3 regions of the Pseudomonas sp. S3_E10 genome follow, and region 1 is predicted to be linked to each of the others. Evidence: riboswitches for the same ligand, from Rfam matches in the RefSeq annotation. Region 1 holds a riboswitch; each other region holds the start of a gene.
The links. A riboswitch is a leader RNA that binds a small molecule or an ion and turns the genes downstream of it on or off. The one in region 1 is predicted to bind cobalamin.

Region 1 (6,458 bases):
GGTCTTTGAAGCTGATGGGGCGGCTGATGATGCGCCCATCCAGCTCCGGCAAAGCGATGTGCATGGCCAAATCGCGCGGGCCCAGGCCCTGTTCGCTGGCCTGCCAGCCGGGCCTGTTGTCTTGGGCGCAAATGGCCTGGATCACCGGGATATTGCGGCGAAACGGGCGCAGGTGCGGAGCTTCGGGGCTTGATTGAGCAAAGCCGGTGGTATTGAGAATCAGCGCCGCGCCGACCTCGTCCAGCAGGTCCTCGACCACCGTCAGGCAACCGGGCTCTTTCAGGCTGGCCACCGCCATCGGCAACGGGTTCAGGCCCGCCACCTGCAAGCGTTGGCAGAACACGTCGATAAAACCGGTATTCGCCGCCTGCAAATGCGAACGGTAGAACAACACCGCGACCACGGGCCGTTCGGCATGCCAATCGGCCTGCCAGTCATTGAGCCGGGCGTTGGCTTTACGCGGGTGATAGATCGCGGTGCGCGCCAGGGGTTGCGGCTCGGCCCACGGGTAATCACGGCCCAGATAACCGCTGGCCAGGCAGCGATAGAAATCCAGCGCATTGCCCAAGCCGCCCTGACGCAGAAATTGCCACAGGCGCTCGCGTTGCTCGGCGTTGACCGTGCTGAGACCACTGAGTTCGGGGTCGGGACGATCATCGCCCGGCACCAGGATCAGCGTGACGCCGCGCTCGGCCAACGCCACCAGACGTTCGATGCCGTAACGCCAATAAGCGATGCCGCCATGCAACGAAATCAGGATGACCTTGGCGTGGCGCAGCACTTCGTCAACGTAGAGGTCGACCGAGGCGTGGTTCTGCACCTGCATCGGGTTGGCCAGGCGCAGGCTGGGGTAATCCTCGGGCAGTTGCTGCGCCGCTTCGGCCAGCAGCGCCAGGCTCGAATCGCCGCTACACAGGATCACCAGTTCGGCGGGGGTTTGACCAAGGTCGGCAATATTGTCGTCCGCGACGAAACCACCGGGCTGAGTCCTGAGCAGGTGCATGGGTTAAGCGCTGAGCGCGGCGCGCAATTGCGCTTCAAGGGCGGCGGCATCCAGCTCCTGGCCGATCAGCACCAGGCGCGTAATGCGCGCTTCGTCTGCGCCCCAGGCGCGGTCGAAATGCTTGTCAAAACGCGTGCCCACGCCCTGGATCAGCAGGCGCATCGGCTTGTTGGGGATCGCGGCGAACCCTTTGATGCGCAGGATGCCGTGTTGCACCACCAGTTGGGTCAGGGCGTCGAGCAGCAGCGCTTCGTCGGCTTGCGGCAGGTCGATGGAGATCGAATCAAACGCATCGTGGTCGTGATCGTCTTCGCCTTCATGGTGGTGATCGTGATGGCTGTGGCGACCATCGATGTGCTCCTCGGAGCCGGCACCCAGGCCGATCAGCACGTCGAGCGGCAGGCGACCGCTGCTCGCTTCAATGACCTTGACGGCCGGCGGCAGCTCTTCGGCGACTTCCAGGCGCACGCGGGCCAGGTCTTCAGGGCTGATCAGGTCGCACTTGTTGAGGATGACCAAGTCGGCGCTGGCCAGTTGGTCGGCGAACAGCTCGTGCAGCGGCGACTCGTGGTCCAGGTTCGGGTCGAGTTTGCGCTGGGCGTCGACCTGGTCCGGGAACGCGGCAAAGGTGCCGGCGGCCACGGCCGGGCTGTCGACCACGGTGATCACCGCGTCAACCGTGCAGGCGCTGCGGATTTCCGGCCACTGGAACGCTTGCACCAGCGGTTTTGGCAGGGCCAGGCCCGAGGTTTCGATGAGGATATGGTCGAGGTCGCCACGACGGGCCACCAGTTCGCGCATCACCGGGAAGAACTCTTCCTGCACCGTGCAGCACAGGCAGCCGTTGGCCAATTCGTAGACACGGCCGTTGGCTTCTTCTTCGGTGCAACCGATGGAGCACTGCTTGAGGATTTCACCGTCGATACCCAGCTCGCCGAATTCGTTGACGATCACCGCGATACGACGGCCCTGGGCGTTGTCGAGCATATGGCGCAGCAAGGTGGTTTTGCCCGAGCCGAGGAAGCCGGTAACGATGGTGACGGGAAGTTTGGCCAGTGTTTTCATCGGATGCCCTTTTGGGGCGGGCATACGGGACGATTGGCCCTGCGACAGCGCGCAGCAGCGGATTTCGTCACCGGATCACCCCGCCCGGTTGAATTGGAAAATCGGTTGCGAGGCAGGTCTCCTGGCTTGGGGCTTGCGGGCCGTACGACCGGCGCCGGCTGCGCCTTCCCGCCTGATCGGCAGTGGCATGGCAGTCGGTAAACCCTTCACAGTTGCGGGGGCAGCCGCGGCTTGAACCGCGTTCCCTTCTTAGCTTCGGCCTGGGCCGAAGAACCTCGAAGGGTGCAAGGCTACAGGGGCTCGGTCAATTTGACTACCGCCGCTCTGCATGCTTTCCTACAAGCCTTGTTTCGGGTGCCCTTCACAGGGTGAAACGGGAAACCGGTACTTCATATCCGTATGGCAAGTCCGGTGCTGCCCCCGCAACGGTAAGCGAGCGAAGCGTCAGATCCACTGTGCCTGTACGGCATGGGAAGGCGATGCTTTATAGACCCAGTGTCCCTCGCAAGCCCGGAGACCGGCCCGAAAACTTCAGATAACAAACCCGCGGTGGGCGGGCGCTGTTCAGAACCCTGTGGGCCTGGCTCGCGGGGTTTTCATGCGCTCGTTTCACCCTGACACCTGAAAGGGACGCGCCATGTCGATCATCAGCAGCACCTCGCACACCGCCAGCAGCACCTCCACCCTGAGCCAACGCCTGAGCGCCGCTATCGGCGCGTCGATCCTCGGTGCGTGCCTGGTGTATTTCGCCGGTTTCTCGCACATTGAGGCGGTGCACAACGCTGCCCACGATACCCGCCACAGCGCCGCGTTCCCGTGCCATTGAGACCTGCCGACATGATCAAGCGTATTGCGCAAACCGCAGGGTTCAGCGGCCTGTTGGCCGCCCTGCTGCTGACCCTGCTGCAAAGCTTCTGGGTTGCCCCGCTGATTCTGCAGGCGGAAACCTTTGAAAAAGCCCCGGCCGCCACAGAGGTTGTGCATGAGCACGCCGCCGGCGCTGCCGCGCACACCCATGACGCCGAAGCCTGGGAGCCGGAAGACGGCTGGCAGCGCGTGCTCTCGACCACGGGCGCCAACCTGGTGGTAGCCGTCGGTTTTGCGCTGATGCTGGCTGGCCTTTACACCTTGCGCACGCCGACTCGCACCGCCCAAGGCCTGCTGTGGGGCTTGGCGGGTTACGCGACCTTTGTGCTGGCGCCAACCCTCGGCCTGCCACCGGAGTTGCCGGGCACTGCCGCCGCTGACTTGGCGCTACGCCAGGCATGGTGGATCGGCACCGCCGCCTCCACCGCCGCCGGTATTGCGCTGATCGTTTTCGGCCGCAATGGGCTGCTCAAAGTGCTGGGCGCAGCCATCCTCGCGGTGCCGCACATACTCGGCGCGCCGCAGCCGCTAGTGCATTCAATGCTCGCGCCGCAAGCCCTGGAGGCGCAGTTCAAGATCGCCTCGCAGCTGACCAATATGGCGTTCTGGCTGGCCCTGGGCCTGATCAGCGCCTGGCTGTTCCGTCGCAACCGCGATGATCGCTACTCGGCATGACCTACGTGGTCGGCCTGGGCTGCCAGCGCGGTTGTGATGCAGCCACCCTGTTGGGCCTGTTTGATGCGGCCCTCGCCGAGGGCGGCGTCGAGCGTCACCGTGTCATGGCACTGGCCAGCATCGACCGTAAACAAAACGAGCCGGGGCTACTCGCCCTGGCCCGATGGCTCGACCTGCCCTTGCGGTGCTTCAGCGCCGGGCAACTGGCCGTTTATGAAGCGCGGCTGAGCCATAAATCCGCAGTTGCCTTCGCCCATACCGGCTGTTACGGCATCGCCGAAAGCGCCGCCCTGGCCCTGGCCGAACAGCTCTGCGGCGGCCCTGCCCGCTTGTTGATCACCCGCCGGAAAACCGCCCAGGCCACCTTTGCGTTGGCCTGCGCCGGCTAAAATCCCGATAATCGCGCTTTCCGATCATGAGCATCCTTCATGCTCGCCCGTTTTTCGACAGGAACTCTCCATGACCGTCTACTTCATCGGCGCCGGCCCCGGCGACCCGGAATTGATTACCATCAAGGGCCAACGGTTGATCCGCAGTTGCCCGGTGATCATTTACGCCGGCTCCCTGGTGCCCGCAGCGGTATTGGACGGCCATCAGGCGGAACAGGTGGTCAACAGCGCCGAATTGCACCTGGAGCAAATCATCGACCTGATCAAGGCCGCCCATGCCAAAGGCCAGGACGTGGCACGTGTGCATTCCGGCGACCCGAGCCTGTACGGCGCGATTGGCGAGCAAATCCGCCAGTTGCGCGAATGGGACATTCCCTTCCAGATCATCCCCGGCGTCACCGCAGTGGCGGCCTGCGCTGCGTTGCTGGAGGCCGAATTGACCCTGCCGGACATCGCCCAAAGCGTGATCCTGACGCGCTACGCCGATAAAACCAGCATGCCGGTCGGCGAAGACTTCGACAGCCTGGCCCGCCACGGCACGACCATGGCGATTCACCTGGGGGTCAATCATCTGGAAAAGATCGTCACCGAGCTGTTGCCGCATTACGGCGCGGATTGCCCGATTGCCGTGGTGCACCGCGCGACGTGGCCGGACCAGGATTGGGCGGTCGGCACGCTCGCTGATATCGCCGGCAAAGTCGCCGCCAAGGGCTTTCGGCGCACGGCGCTGATTGTGGTGGGTCGGGTGCTGGCCAATGACAGTTTCAGCGAGTCATCGCTGTATCGGGCTGGGCATGCGCATCTTTATCGACCTTAGCTTTTTTACCAGATGCGTGTATCAGCCAGCGGTCGAGGCGACTGAGGCACCGCTATCGGAAGCAAGCCCCACACCTAATCTTCCGTCTGAGATAAACAACGTAACCCACTGAATTAAAAGTATAAAAAACGGCGCTCACGGGGCGCCGTTTTTTATTTTCGCAGTGAACGCCTTACTCAGTAGTAGGCGTTTTCTTTCTGCGTATGGTCGGTCACGTCACGTACACCCTTGAGCTCCGGAATACGCTCGAGCAAGGTGCGCTCGATGCCTTCACGCAAGGTCACGTCGGCCTGGCCGCAGCCTTGGCAGCCGCCGCCGAACTTGAGGACAGCGATGCCGTCTTCGACGACGTCGATCAAGCTGACCTGGCCGCCGTGGCTGGCAAGCCCCGGGTTGATCTCGGTCTGCAGGTAGTAGTTGATGCGCTCGTTGACCGGGCTGTCGGCGTTGACATTCGGCACCTTGGCGTTGGGCGCCTTGATGGTCAACTGGCCGCCCATACGGTCGGTGGCGTAGTCGACCACGGCGTCATCAAGGAAGGCTTCGCTGAAGCTGTCGATGTACGCGGTGAAGCTTTTCAGCCCCAGGGCGGTGTCTTCAGGCTTCTCTTCACCAGGCTTGCAGTAGGCAATGCAGGTCTCGGCGTACTGGGTGCCGGGCTGGGTGATGAAGACGCGGATACCGATTCCTGGGGTGTTCTGCTTGGACAGCAGGTCGGCCAGATAATCGTGGGCGGCGTCGGTAATGGTTATGGCAGTCATGGAAACTCCTCACAGGCTTGCCGGCAGTTTACGCCAAAATATTACGCAGGTACAAAGTCCGAGTATTTTTGTCGGAAAAGCGTCGACCTGCCTGTCAGAGGTTTTCATAACGATTCATGTCCAACACCCCCTCTTCCACAGGCGTTGTCTCGCGGATGTACTGCGACAAATCATGGAAATACTGCCAGAACAGCGGATGGCTGCGGCGCACGCCCCAACGATCAACGATGGCTTCGAACTGCTTGGCGTCCTTGGCCTGTTCCATCTGCGCAACGAATGCAGGCACTTCCCGGGCCGGGATATTGAACATGAAGTTGGGGTAGCTGCTGAGCACGCCCGGGTAAACGGTCAAGGTATCCAGGCCCGACTGATAGCGATAGGCCTCACCCAGCAGGAACGCCACGTTACTGTGGGCACGGTTGCGCAGCAGGCTGTAGACCATGCGCTGGCCGCTGGCGGTCTCGATACGCAACATCGTCGCTTCGGGCAATTGATCGATCACCTTGAGCCCCGCCGCCGGGCGCGAGGTCAGGCGACTGAGGGCCTGTTCCACATCCTGCAACGTCGCGGAGATACCGTTGCGTGAGCAATAGGCGCCCGCGCAACGGTTGATCGGGTCCGGGCTGGCATTCAAATCGCCGTAACGGGTGAGCAACTGGTTGGCAAAGTCGCGCTTGGGGTCTTTTTCATCCAGGTGCAGACCGCTCGGCTTGTCGTCGTCGATGGCTTCGTAGTCCAGCCAGAGTTTGATCTTGCCGCTGTTCTGGTACCAGTCGTCCATAAACCCGTCGCGGGTGTCGGCAGGCATCAGGCGCAGGAAGTTCTGCTCCGCGCCGTTGCGGATCAGGTCGAAGTACAGGCGGGTCTGGGCCTGGTGCGAG
Region 2 (6,458 bases), 640 kb from region 1:
CTGCGGGACGAGTTGCACGGCCAGGTCCAGGCCACTCTGCAAGAAGGCGCCACATTGTTATTGGGCGGCAATAAAGTCGCAGGGGCCGGTAACTATTACGAACCGACCGTACTGGCAGACGTCACCGACCAGATGACCTCGTTCAAACAGGAGCTGTTCGGGCCGGTGGCCTCGATCATCACCGCCCGCGACGCTGACCACGCGGTGGCGCTGGCCAACGACAGCGAGTTCGGCCTCACCGCCAGCATCTTCACCACTGACGCGGCCAAGGCGCGGGATATTGCCAATCAGTTGGAAACCGGCGGGATCTTCGTCAACGCCTTCAGCGTCTCCGACCCACGCGTGGCGTTTGGTGGCGTGAAAAAGAGCGGGTTCGGCCGCGAGCTGTCGCACTTTGGTGTGCGCGAGTTCTGCAATGCACAGACGGTGTGGCGGGATCGCAAATAAAACAGGCAACACCCGTCAACTGTGGGAGCGGGCTTGCTCCCACCTTTGACCTGCGGTGCTTTTCGACCAATCGACCGTCACTTCCCCCACTGCTTTTGCAGCATGCCCTTACTTGCTTCCAGCCGTTGCTCGCGCAGTAAGCCAGTCGCATGCCCGAAGGGAAAGCAGCTGCGTCAAAGCGCCCACAGGCGGATCAAGGCAAACCCCAGGTCTACGTTGACGCAGTCACGCCCATCTACCCACTCATCCCCGCGAAGGCGTCGTCCGGTGTTGGTCTCGCGCTCACCTTTGGCAATCACCAGCACAAACAACCGGACCGGGCATTCGAATGAGCGCAACCGCTCAACATCAGCCCTCACTGACCAATTGCCCTCCAGGCACTTGGCTTGGGATATGTCGCCCAGACACTTGATTTCAGCAACCATGCTCGTTGAGCCACTGTCGTCCAGGGCATACAGGTCGGCTTTGCGCCGCTCGCCAATCGGCAAATCGGTCCAGAGGCTGATCTCATTCTTGAACCAGGCATACAAGCTGATTTCGGCCTGAATCCAGTGCTCGCGGCAACTGTTCAGTTGCAACACCTGTTCGAGTTTATCGCCCATTTCACGAAAGGCCCGCTCGAACAAAACAATCCATTGATCAGCATTCATGACTCACTCCCTGTGTATGACGTATCGAGGCTAGTGCTTGACTGGTGCATCCCAGCAATCCGGGTGGCGTGCGCAGACATCGTATTGGCGATCCATCAAGGCCATGCGGTTAATGTGGGCGTCCGTGGCCGCCCGGAACGACTGATTGCTGGTTGTGATATAGGCCGCGGTGCGGTCAGTCAGGCGTGCGTTTAACTGGCTGCGGGTGTGGGCATCCAGTGCCTGGGGCGCGGTGGCCATGGTTTGCAGTGTCACGTCGTTCAAACGACTCAACTCATCGCGGTAGGTGTTTACGTATTCGGCACGGGCCGCGTCATGCTGGTGGTTCAAGTCGTACTGCATGGCTTCCAGGTTCTGCTTGTAGAGCGCCCAATAGCCCTCGGGCAGCACGCCACCGTCTTGTTTACGCAATTTGGCAATGCGCGCGTCGTTATCCGGAGCCGGTTGGAGTACGGGCTTGCGCGCAGAAGTGACGACGGGGTCTTGATCAATGATCTGGTCGATCCAGCCCAGCCTTGAAGGGTTCGAGGGCAAAACCTGTCCTAACGGTTCAAGCGGCACTGGCGCAGCAGGTGGGGGTGACGACACTGACTGGGCGCAACCACCCAGCAGTAACAAGGTGCAAAGCCGGGTCAGGACAAGGACGTTGCGAAAAGACATAAGTTCTCCATGAACAAAGGCGAATCGAAAGGGCGCGGCAAATAATATCATTGAGCCATCACTGCGTATCACCCCATCGCCCAAGCATTCGCAGGGCGGTACAGCGCATCAATCCAGCATCCGGCTAAGCAGCCGGTGCCCATCTGCCGTCACCTCGACCATCGCCGACAACATCACGCCGTCGGCACCGTCCGTGGAGAGCAGGCTCCAAAAGTCCGGTGGCTGATACCTCACACCAACGGTGCCCGCCTTGGCGATCACATACACGTTGAGCACTTGCCCGGGTTGCATCAACGGGCTGTCACCCTCGACCTTGTAACCGAGCACTTGCGGCTTTTGTATGCGCGCCTGCCCCATGGCATAGCCCGCAAACTCACGCACCGCGACGGCATGGCCCGCGTCCAGTTCCTGTTGTATCGCCGCCCCCACATTGGCCAGCCGCTCGCCGCCCTGAACGTGGGCGACTCCGTTGGCCAGCGCACGGCGCGCAGTCATCAGCAATTGGCGTTGCGCCGGGGTGGCATTGGGTGTGGCAAACGTCCAGACCTGAGCAACATGGGCCTGCGCCGATGCCGCGATCAACTCCACTTTTACCAGCGCCGCGTCCGGGAACGGCACATCGGTGGGCGGCGCGGCGCTCACCTGGTTATTCACCGACACCGCCACCGCTGCCGGGTAGCCGCGATAACCGAACATCATCGGCAGCCAGCCGTGCTGTGCGTACTGGTCGAGTAAAAATTCCTGGACCGCAGTGCCGGTGCCGCCCTTGCGGATCAGCGGCGCGACCTTGCGCAACAGGTCACTGGCGATGGGCGCCAGTTTGGCTTCCTCGGCAAGAATGGTTGCGTCATCCAACTGGGCGATGGCGCGGGCCCTGTCGCCGATCGCGTCGGTGTAGCGGGCGAGCGCAGGGTCAGCGGCGTGTGCGCTCATGCAAAACAACAGTGGCACTATTCCCAGACGTATCAACATGGCCTTCCTTGGGTTGGTTATGGACGGACCCGAATTGTACCTCCACCCAGCGCCCAAGATGGACTACCATACCGCGCCGGTTCCCAAACGGGACTAATAGGGAATTCGAAACGCCGCACGCGGCGCCAATCGAAACTGCCCCCGCAACTGTAGATGCCGAGCCTGCTCCTTCATGCCACTGGACACCGTCCGGGAAGGCCGGAGCGAGGCGACGACGCATCAGTCAGGAGACCTGCCGGCCCAGCAACATCACTCACCGGCGGGGTGTCCGGGAAGGACATCCTCGCCTGCCCGAGCGGCAGCGTTCGAGGGCGTATTTCCGAGCCGTAACGCCCCTGCTGCACGTACGGTTCACACGGAGATTGCCCCATGCTGCCACGCGTTACCGCCCTGATCGCCGGGCTGGGCTTGTGTGCCCTGGCCCAAGCGGCGCCCACTCATTACCCGCTGGCGGTCGAAAACTGCGGCAGCACCGTGACCTTCCAGCACGCCCCCGAGCGCAGCGTGACCATCGGCCAGGCCGCCACCGAAATGCTCTACGCCCTGGGCGTGGGTGACAAAGTGGTCGGCACCTCGCTGTGGTTCAACAGCGTGTTGGCGCCGTTCAAGGCGCAGAACGACGGCATCGACCGCCTGGCCAACAACGAGCCGAGCTTTGAAGCGGTGATCGCCAAGCGCCCGCAACTGGTGGCGGCCGAGCTGGAATGGGTGGTCGGCGCGCAAGGGGTGGTGGGCACGCGCGAGCAGTTCCATGAATTGCAAATCCCCACCTACCTGCTGCCCTCCGACTGTGAAGGCAAAGACAACCTGGTCGGCGCCGACGGCACGCGGCTGGAGCCGTTCCGCATCGAGACGATCTACAAAAGCATCCACCAACTGGCGCAGATCTTCGACGTGCAGGATCGCGGCCAACAACTGAACGACGAACTCAAAGCGCGCCTGGCCAAATCCGTCGCCACCGCGCAAGGCAAGGGCTTGAAACACGCCAGCGCACTGGTCTGGTTCTCCAGCGCCGAGATGGCCAGCGACCCTTATGTGGCCGGGCACAAGGGCGTTCCCGAATTCATGTTGGAAACCCTCGGTTTGCACAACGTGGTGCAGTCCGATGAAGAGTGGCCCGCCGTCGGCTGGGAGACCCTCGCCAAAGCCAACCCGACCTTCCTGGTGATCGCCCGCATGGACCGCCGCCGCTACCCCGCCGACGACCATGAAAAGAAACTCGCCTTCCTGCGCAGCGACCCGGTCACGCGCAACATGGACGCGGTAAAAAACAACCGCATCATCATCCTCGATGCCCTGGCGCTGCAGGCAAGCCTGCGCACCTTTGATGGCCTTGAACAACTGGCCGCGGCCATCGACGGCTACAACCTGCCCAAATGATCCGTACCCTACTCGCCCTCGCGCTGCTGCTGGCCGCCGTCCTCGCCGGCGTGGCCATCGGCGAAACCGCCATCGAACCGCAGGTGGTGTTGCAGGTGCTCGCCAATAAACTGTGGAACGCCGGCTACCTGCTGGACCCCATCGACGAAGGCGTGGTGTGGAACTACCGCCTCACGCGCACCCTGGTCGCCGCCGCCTGCGGCGCCGGGCTGGCCACCTGCGGGGTGATTCTGCAATCGTTGTTGCGTAACCCGTTGGCCGACCCGTACTTGTTGGGCATCAGCGCCGGCGCCTCGACCGGCGCGGTGCTGGTGGCGTTGATGGGCGTGGGCGGCGGCTTGGTTTCGCTGTCGGCCGGCGCGTTTGTCGGGGCCATGGCGGCATTCGCCCTGGTGATTTTATTGGCGCGGGCCAGTGGCTCCATGAGCGGCACCGGGCAGATCATCCTCGCGGGCATCGCCGGCTCGCAGCTGTTCAATGCGCTCACCGCATTCCTGATCACCAAGTCCGCCAGCTCGGAACAGGCGCGCGGCATCCTGTTCTGGCTGCTCGGCAACCTCAGCGGCGTGCGCTGGCCGTCGGTGTGGCTGGCGGTGCCGGTCGCCGTGGCGGGCTTGGCCGTGTGCCTGTGGCACCGGCGTGCGCTGGATGCGTTTACCTTCGGCAGCGACTCGGCGGCGTCCCTCGGCATTGCGGTGCGCCGCGTACAGTTTGTGCTGGTGGGCTGCGCCGCGCTGGTCACGGCGGTGATGGTGTCGATTGTCGGCTCCATTGGCTTTGTCGGCCTGGTGATCCCCCACGCCGTGCGCTTGTTGCTCGGCACCGGGCACTCGCGACTGCTGCCGGCCAGTGCGTTGGGCGGCGCCTTGTTCCTGATCGCGGCCGATGTGCTATCGCGCACCTTGATCAAGGGCCAGGTGATCCCGGTGGGCGTGGTCACGGCGCTGGTCGGCGCGCCGGTGTTTGCGCTGATCCTGATCGGCCGGAGGAATGCCCGATGACAGTGCTCAGTTGCACGGGCCTGGGCTTCAAGGTGCGCGAGGCCGAGTTGCTGCGCGAGATTCACCTGGAGGTAAACCTGGGTGAAACCTTGGGCATCGTCGGCCCGAACGGTTCCGGCAAATCCACCCTGCTCAAACTGCTGGCGGGCTTGCGTACGCCCGCCAGCGGCGAGGTGCGACTGGGCGGCCAACGCCTGGGCGACCTCTCGCGCCGCACCATCGCGCAACAGTTGGCGGTGGTGGAGCAGCAGGCCGACACCGACGACGCGATCCGCGTGTTCGACGCCGTGGCGCTGGGCCGCACACCCTGGCTGTCGGCGCTGAGCCCATGGTCACACGACCACGACACAATCGTGCGCCAGGCCCTGCACGACGTGGACGCCACCCATCTGAGCCAACGCGCCTGGCGCAGCCTCTCCGGCGGCGAGCGCCAACGCGTGCACATCGCCCGTGCCCTGGCGCAACGGCCACAGATTCTGTTGCTGGATGAGCCGACCAACCATCTGGATATCCAGCATCAACTGGCGATTTTGAAAGGTGTCCAGGCGCTGCCGGTGACGACATTGATTGCGCTGCACGATCTCAACCAGGCACTGACCTGTGATCGGTTGGCCGTGCTGGATCGCGGGCGATTGGTGGCGCTGGGCAAGCCGATGGATGTACTCACACCGCAACGCCTGCAGGACACGTTCGGCGTGCAGGGGCACTACCTGACGGACCCGTTTGATGGGGCGCAAATACTGCGGTTGCGCTCTAACTGAGCGACCATGCCGTCGGGCAGCAAAGATCAGCGCTGGGAAACCCACAACAAACAGCCCACCATGCGCCCGCCGACCGTCACGTCTGGCCAAACTTCACTAATGGCGGCCTGAAAAATGGGTGGATATGTGTGCTGAGAATCTGGGGATACCTGCCAAAGTGCTATAAGGACTTTCCGCCTGCCTAGCCTTTTAAATCATGCCGATCAGCCGTTGTGGCGAACGGCTTTATTGTTCGCCATTGATACGTTTCGTGATCCACCTTCGGCCATACCCCAACACCCCATCCGCCATCGCCACCGGAAAATGAATGAACCCGTGCGCCGACTCCGGCAGCAGATGGGCCTCGGCCTGCGGCCATCGTTCAGCAATGAGCAACGTGTCGTCCCTGAGCGGGTCCAACTCGCCCACGAACATCAACGCTGGCGGCATACCTTCAAAGTCGCCATACAACGGCGACAACGGCGGTTGCCTGCGCTGTTCATCACTTAATTCCGGCGTGAGCAAGCGCAACGCCTCGACCATCCCCGGCCCGTCCAGCAATAACGTGCTCGGCCCGGCCTGGCGCACGCTCGGTGTGCCAGTCAAAT
Region 3 (6,458 bases), 930 kb from region 1:
AAGGTGCCGATACCGGCGCCGTGGCCGACGCGGTGATGCTGGCGATCAGCCAAAAGCTGGCGCCGCGTTTTGCGGTCAAGCCGGGCGTGAGCACCGAACAATTGCTGCAAGTGCAGGGCATGACCCTGGAACGCTATGCGGCGCTGGGGCATTTGCTTGAGCCGTTTGGTGGCCAGCCGCTGCGGGTGGAGGGCGATCGCATCGTGTATCGCGTCAATGGCAGCGCCGATCAGTTGCGCACCCAGTTGAGCCTGGCCAAGTTGCAGGAAATTCCCGCGGGCGAGCCTGCGCCGCAACCGTTAGCGCCAGGCGCGCAACCGCCCGCCGCACCTGAGCCTCAGGCGCAACTGCGGTTTCGTTGGTAAACAGTTCTTCCTTATATAGATAGAAGCATGGAGTGGTGTATGGCGGATACGCGTCGTTGGGTGTGGCTTGGCGGGATTGTCCTGCTGTGCGTTTTTGTGTTCTTGCTGCATTCGATCCTGACGCCGTTCCTGGTTGCGTTGCTGCTCGCCTATCTGTTCGATCCCGTGGTGGATCGCCTGGAGAAGGCCGGGCTGTCGCGGACCTTGGGGGTTGTCGCGGTGTTCGCGCTGTTTACCCTGATCATCACCGCGTTGGTATTGGTGCTGGTGCCGATGTTGGCCAAGCAATTGTTCCGCCTCTATGAACTGGCGCCACAGATGCTCGACTGGTTGCAACACACGGCGATGCCGTGGGCCCAGGCCAAGCTCGGGCTGTCGGACGGCTTCTGGAAGTTCGACAAGGTCAAGGCGGCGATCAGCGAACATATGGGCCAGACCACCGATATCGTGGGTGTGATCCTCAGCCAGGCCACCGCCTCCAGCCTGGCATTGATCGGCTGGCTGACCAACCTGGTGCTGATCCCGGTGGTAGCGTTCTATTTGCTGCGCGATTGGGATGTGATGATGGCCAAGATCCGCAGCCTGCTGCCGCGCAACCGCGAGGAGCGCATCGTCGCCCTGGCCGGTGAGTGTCATGAAGTGCTCGGGGCGTTCGTGCGCGGGCAGTTGCTGGTGATGCTGGCACTGGGGATCATCTACGCCGCCGGCTTGATGGCGATAGGCTTGGAGCTGGGCCTGTTGATCGGCCTGATCGCGGGCTTGGCCGCCATCGTGCCGTACATGGGGTTTGTGATTGGTATCGGTGCGGCGCTGGTGGCCGGGCTGTTCCAGTTTGGCGGTGACCTTTACCCGATGCTGGGCATTGTTGCGGTATTCATGGTCGGCCAGGCCCTGGAAGGCATGGTGCTCACCCCATTGCTGGTGGGCGATCGAATCGGCCTGCACCCCGTGGCGGTGATCTTTGCGATCCTGGCGGGCGGCGAGCTGTTTGGCTTTACGGGCATCCTCCTGGCGCTGCCGGTGGCGGCGGTGATTATGGTGCTGGTGCGCCATGTACATGATTTGTACAAGGATTCCGAGGTGTACACGGGCGTCGAAGACCCCGAGTTGTAATCGCGGCGTCACAAACCCGGCTTCGGCCGGGTTTGGCGTTTATGGCCCTGTGCCGTCAAACAAACCGCAAAAAACCGGCAAGTTAACGCAAACCTTTGATTTTGCTTGTGGTCTGCTGCATTGTGCGCCCGGCTTCACGGGTATAAACTTTGCAAACTTTACACAGAGGCCACTAACGGTTCGATGGGAGCCGTTCAGTCAGCATGAAACCGATTCAGCTGCCCTTAGGTGTGCGTCTGCGTGATGACGCCACCTTTATCAATTACTACCCAGGCGCCAATGCCGCTGCACTCGGCTATGTCGAGCGGCTCTGCGAAGCCGACGCCGGGTGGACTGAAAGCCTGATCTATCTGTGGGGCAAGCATGGCGTGGGGCGTACCCACCTGTTGCAGGCCGCCTGCCTGCGCTTCGAGCAAATGGGTGAGCCGGCGGTATACCTGCCGTTGGCTGAGCTGATGGATCGCGGCATCGGCATCTTCGACAACCTTGAACAGTACGAACTGGTGTGCCTGGATGACCTGCAGGTGATCGCCGGCAAGGCGGATTGGGAAGAGGCGCTGTTCCATTTATTCAATCGCTTGCGTGACAGCGGCCGGCGCTTGCTGATTGCCGCCGCCACGTCGCCTCGGGAATTGCCGGTCAAGTTGGCCGACCTCAAGTCACGCCTGACCCTGGCGCTGATCTTCCAGATGCGCCCCCTGTCCGACGAAGACAAGCTGCGCGCCCTGCAATTGCGTGCATCCCGTCGTGGCCTGCACCTCACCGACGAAGTGGGGCACTTTATCCTCACCCGCGGTACCCGCAGCATGAGCGCCTTGTTCGATTTGCTTGAGCAGCTCGATCAGGCCTCTTTGCAGGCGCAACGAAAATTGACGATCCCTTTTCTCAAAGAGACGTTGGGTTGGTAACACGTTGATTTGTCACGATTCGGCACTTTTCAGGCGCCAGAAAACCTACGTCTGAGCCCGGCGGGCTACGCATTTACGTCATTAATTGGAATCAGGGCTTAGATGTCACGGTCCAATCGCGAAGTCACATAGCGCACGATTGAATTTGCAAATCGATGTGATAGAGGGCATAGTCTCGGCTTCTTTACACATCAGCCACGGTCGTGCCCATGCTAAATCGCTTCGCACCCCTCGTGCCTCTCGCACTCGTTACCCTGTTGTTTGGTTGCGCCTCCCACCCTCAACAAGTGGCAGAGCAGCAGAAGCCTCAACAACAGTCCCAGGCAAAATTCGTCGCTGCGCAGTCTGCTTCCGTTTATGAAGAAGAGCTGGCAACCGAGAAAGAACTGGCCGATTTCTCCGGCAACAAGCCTTACCAGCTTCCAGTTCTGGCCGACAGCATCCTAGAACGCGGCATGTCCCTGATCGGTACCCGTTACCGTTTCGGCGGTACCTCCGAAGCCGGTTTCGATTGCAGCGGTTTTATCGGCTATCTGTTTCGCGAAGAAGCCGGCATGAACCTGCCACGCTCCACGCGCGAAATGATCAACGTGAAAGCACCGTTGGTCGCACGCAACAACCTCAAGCCCGGTGATCTGCTTTTCTTCAGTACGGCAGGCCGTGGTCGTGTCAGTCACGCCGGTATCTACTTGGGTGACAACCAGTTTATCCACTCCAGCAGCCGTCGCAGTGGCGGTGTGCGAGTCGACAGCCTGGGTGACAGCTACTGGAGCAAAACCTTCATCGAAGCCAAGCGCGCACTCGCCATGGCCCCGACTACGGTTACCGCCAGTAAGTAAACTTAAAGTGATACTTGAAGTTTGACGCGTAAGCGCTAGAATCCCTGGATATTGTTGTAACCCGTTCGCGCGAGCTTTGCTTGCGCGTTCTGGTTTTCAGCGTTCGGCAGCGAAAGCCGCATCCAGACCAGGATTGTTCTGCACATGTCGACCTCGGCCCGCCTGATTCTAATTGTTTGCGCCGCGCTTCTCAGCGCCTGCGCCAGCCGCACACCGCCGCCCGCGCCCATCGCGGTCAAGCCCAAGCCGGTGTTCAATTATTCCACCCAGAACTTTTCGCCTGCTGCCGAAGACGTGCTCTTTCGTGCGCTGGGCCTGGTCGGCACGCCTTATCGCTGGGGCGGTAACACGCCGGACTCCGGTTTTGATTGCAGCGGCCTGATCGGCTTCGTCTACCGCGACGCCGCCGGCATTTCCCTGCCACGCACCACGCGCGAGCTGATCGTGATGCGCGCCCAGGATGTGAGCGAGCAGAACCTGCAAACCGGCGACCTATTGTTCTTCGCCACCGGTGGTGGCTCGCAGGTCAGCCATGCTGGGATCTACGTGGGTGAAGGTCGCTTTGTCCATGCGCCGCAAACCGGTGGCACGGTGAAACTGGACACCCTGTCCAAAGCGTATTGGCAGAATGCTTACCTGAGTGCCAAGCGCGTATTGCCGGGCAATCTGGCGCGTAATCCTTAGAATCAATGCCACGTTGCACGCTTAAAGCTGCAAGACGGCGCAATGCCTGCTTGTAGCTTTAGGCTTGACGCTTGCAGCTAGCCCTCCAACCCACTAACCTTCGCCGCTTGTTCCAGGTGCTCTGTGACCCGTGGGTCGACAGAGTGAAACAGGGAAACCGGTGAGTGAGCGCGCTTATACACAGCGCCGCCGCAATTCCGGCGCTGCCCCCGCAACGGTAAATGAGTCAAGACCCTGCATTGAGCCACTGTATCGCTCGCGATATGGGAAGGCGCAGCGTCGGCCTGTTCGCTTCAGAACGCCACTCATGAGCCCGGAGACCGGCCAGGATCATCCAACAGCATCACGGTGGGCGATGCTTGGCTGTCTGTTTTTTCTTTTCCCTGCCCGCCGTTTTTGTTCAGCCCCAACGGAGAGCTGCCATGACCGATACCCCCGACCGCGATGAACGCCACCTGGCACGCATGCTGCGCAAAAAAGCCGTGATCGACGAGCGCATCGCCAATTCACCCAATGAATGCGGCTTGCTATTGGTGCTCACCGGTAATGGCAAAGGCAAGAGCAGCTCGGCATTCGGCATGCTCGCCCGCGCCATGGGCCATGGCATGCAGTGCGGCGTGGTGCAGTTCATCAAGGGGCGTAACAGTACCGGCGAAGAATTGTTTTTCCGCCGTTTCCCCGAGCAAGTGCGCTTTCACGTGATGGGCGAAGGCTTCACTTGGGAAACCCAGGACCGGCAGCGCGATATTGCCGCCGCCGAAGCCGCCTGGGCCGTGTCGCGCCAATTACTGCAAGACCCGTCCATTGGCCTGGTGGTGCTGGATGAGCTCAATATTGCCCTCAAGCATGGCTACCTCGACCTCGATCATGTTCTGAGCGACCTGCAAGCCCGCCCACCGATGCAACACGTGGTCGTCACCGGCCGTGGCGCCAAGCCCGAGTTGATCGAAATGGGCGACACCGTCACTGAAATGGGCATGCTCAAGCATGCGTTCCAGGCCGGTATCAAGGCACAGAAGGGCGTCGAACTGTGAACCCGCCCCGTCATTGCCCGGCTGTATTGATCGCCGCTCCGGCGTCCGGCCAGGGCAAAACCACCGTCACCGCCGCGCTCGCCCGTTTGCATCGTAACCTGGGGCGCAACGTGCGCGTGTTCAAATGCGGCCCGGACTTTCTGGACCCGATGATCCATGAGCGCGCCAGCGGTGCGCCGGTTTATCAATTGGACATGTGGATGGTGGGCGAGCAGGAAAGTCGCCGCTTGTTGTGGGAAGCGGCGGGGGAGGCGGACCTGATCCTGATCGAGGGCGTGATGGGCCTGTTCGACGGCACGCCGTCCAGCGCCGACCTGGCGCGGCACTTCGGCGTGCCGGTGTTGGGCGTGATCGACGGCACCGCCATGGCCCAGACCTTTGGCGCGCTGGCATTGGGCCTGGCGCGCTATCAGCCGGACCTGCCGTTTGCCGGGGTACTGGCCAACCGCGTCGGCACGCTGCGCCATGCGCAGTTGCTCGAAGGCAGCCTCACCGAAGGCCTGCGCTGGTACGGCGCGTTGTCACGTGAGACCGGTATCGAGCTGCCCAGTCGTCACCTGGGGCTGGTGCAGGCCAGCGAATTGAATGATCTCGATATGCGCCTGGACGCCGCCGCCCAAGCCCTGGGCGGTAGTTGCGAAGTCGCGCTGCCGCCGCCGGTGGCCTTCGCCGCACCGCAGGTGATCGAGGCGGAGCCATTGCTCAAGGGCGTGCGCATCGCCGTCGCCCGTGACGAAGCCTTCGCGTTCACCTACGGCGCCAGCCTCGACCTGCTGCGAGCGATGGGGGCTCAGTTGAGCTTCTTTTCGCCGATCCATGATCACGCACTGCCCGACGCCGACAGCCTCTATCTGCCCGGTGGTTACCCGGAACTGCACCACCAGGCGCTGTCGGAAAATACCCCGATGCTCGCTGCCATCCGCGCCCACCACGCCGCCGGCAAGCCGTTGCTCGCCGAATGCGGCGGCATGCTCTACCTGCTGGACTCGCTCACCGACGTCGACGGCAACCGTGCCGAACTGCTCGGCCTTTTACCGGGCGATGCGGTGATGCAAAAGAAACTCGCGGCCCTGGCCCTGCAAAGCGTCGAATTGCCGGAAGGCGTGTTGCGCGGGCACACGTATCACCATTCCCTGACCAGCACCGAGTGCCAGCCGATTGCCCGTGGCCTGAGCCCTAACGGTGGGCGCGGTGCCGAGGCGGTTTACCGACAGGGGCGGATGACAGCCTCTTATGTGCACTTTTATTTCCCATCGAACCCATCAGCGGTCGCCGCCTTGTTTGCACCCAATGTGGGAGGGGGCTTGCCCTCGATAGGGCCATGACCGACAACGCATTTGCCCCGGCCGACCGCGACGCCGTCTACCGCGCCATCGCCGAGCGCCGCGACATGCGCCACTTCAGCGGCGGTACGGTGGCTCCCGAATTGCTTCATCGCCTGCTCCAGGCCGCGCATCAGGCACCCAGTGTGGGTTTGATGCAGCCGTGGCGTTTTATCCGCATCAGCGACCGCCA

Region 2: linked by a shared signal. The riboswitch ahead of AB4N98_RS21675 (ABC transporter substrate-binding protein) and the one ahead of AB4N98_RS24715 (CbtB domain-containing protein) in region 1 are both predicted to bind cobalamin.
Region 3: linked by a shared signal. The riboswitch ahead of cobO (cob(I)yrinic acid a,c-diamide adenosyltransferase) and the one ahead of AB4N98_RS24715 (CbtB domain-containing protein) in region 1 are both predicted to bind cobalamin.

The regions. Positions count from the first base shown of each region.
Region 1 is NZ_CP162743.1:5,364,527-5,370,984, reverse strand. Features, by position in the region: gene cobN (cobaltochelatase subunit CobN) at 1-1,003, opposite strand, end outside; gene cobW (cobalamin biosynthesis protein CobW) at 1,007-2,068, opposite strand; cobalamin riboswitch at 2,163-2,361, opposite strand; cobalamin riboswitch at 2,404-2,608, shown strand; gene AB4N98_RS24715 (CbtB domain-containing protein) at 2,706-2,894, shown strand; gene AB4N98_RS24710 (CbtA family protein) at 2,906-3,610, shown strand; gene AB4N98_RS24705 (cobalamin biosynthesis protein) at 3,607-3,999, shown strand; gene cobM (precorrin-4 C(11)-methyltransferase) at 4,070-4,816, shown strand; gene nfuA (Fe-S biogenesis protein NfuA) at 4,993-5,577, opposite strand; gene AB4N98_RS24690 (fatty acid cis/trans isomerase) at 5,672-6,458, opposite strand, start outside.
Region 2 is NZ_CP162743.1:4,727,445-4,733,902, reverse strand. Features, by position in the region: gene AB4N98_RS21695 (aldehyde dehydrogenase family protein) at 1-447, shown strand, start outside; gene AB4N98_RS21690 (hypothetical protein) at 621-1,097, opposite strand; gene AB4N98_RS21685 (hypothetical protein) at 1,128-1,631, opposite strand; gene AB4N98_RS21680 (M24 family metallopeptidase) at 1,866-2,729, opposite strand; cobalamin riboswitch at 2,790-2,983, shown strand; gene AB4N98_RS21675 (ABC transporter substrate-binding protein) at 3,099-4,109, shown strand; gene AB4N98_RS21670 (FecCD family ABC transporter permease) at 4,106-5,110, shown strand; gene AB4N98_RS21665 (ABC transporter ATP-binding protein) at 5,107-5,871, shown strand; gene AB4N98_RS21660 (alpha/beta hydrolase) at 6,097-6,458, opposite strand, start outside.
Region 3 is NZ_CP162743.1:4,431,179-4,437,636, forward strand. Features, by position in the region: gene AB4N98_RS20340 (DUF2066 domain-containing protein) at 1-365, shown strand, start outside; gene AB4N98_RS20345 (AI-2E family transporter) at 405-1,478, shown strand; gene hda (DnaA regulatory inactivator Hda) at 1,682-2,386, shown strand; gene AB4N98_RS20355 (C40 family peptidase) at 2,596-3,225, shown strand; gene AB4N98_RS20360 (C40 family peptidase) at 3,370-3,909, shown strand; cobalamin riboswitch at 4,007-4,252, shown strand; gene cobO (cob(I)yrinic acid a,c-diamide adenosyltransferase) at 4,332-4,943, shown strand; gene AB4N98_RS20370 (cobyrinate a,c-diamide synthase) at 4,940-6,268, shown strand; gene bluB (5,6-dimethylbenzimidazole synthase) at 6,265-6,458, shown strand, end outside.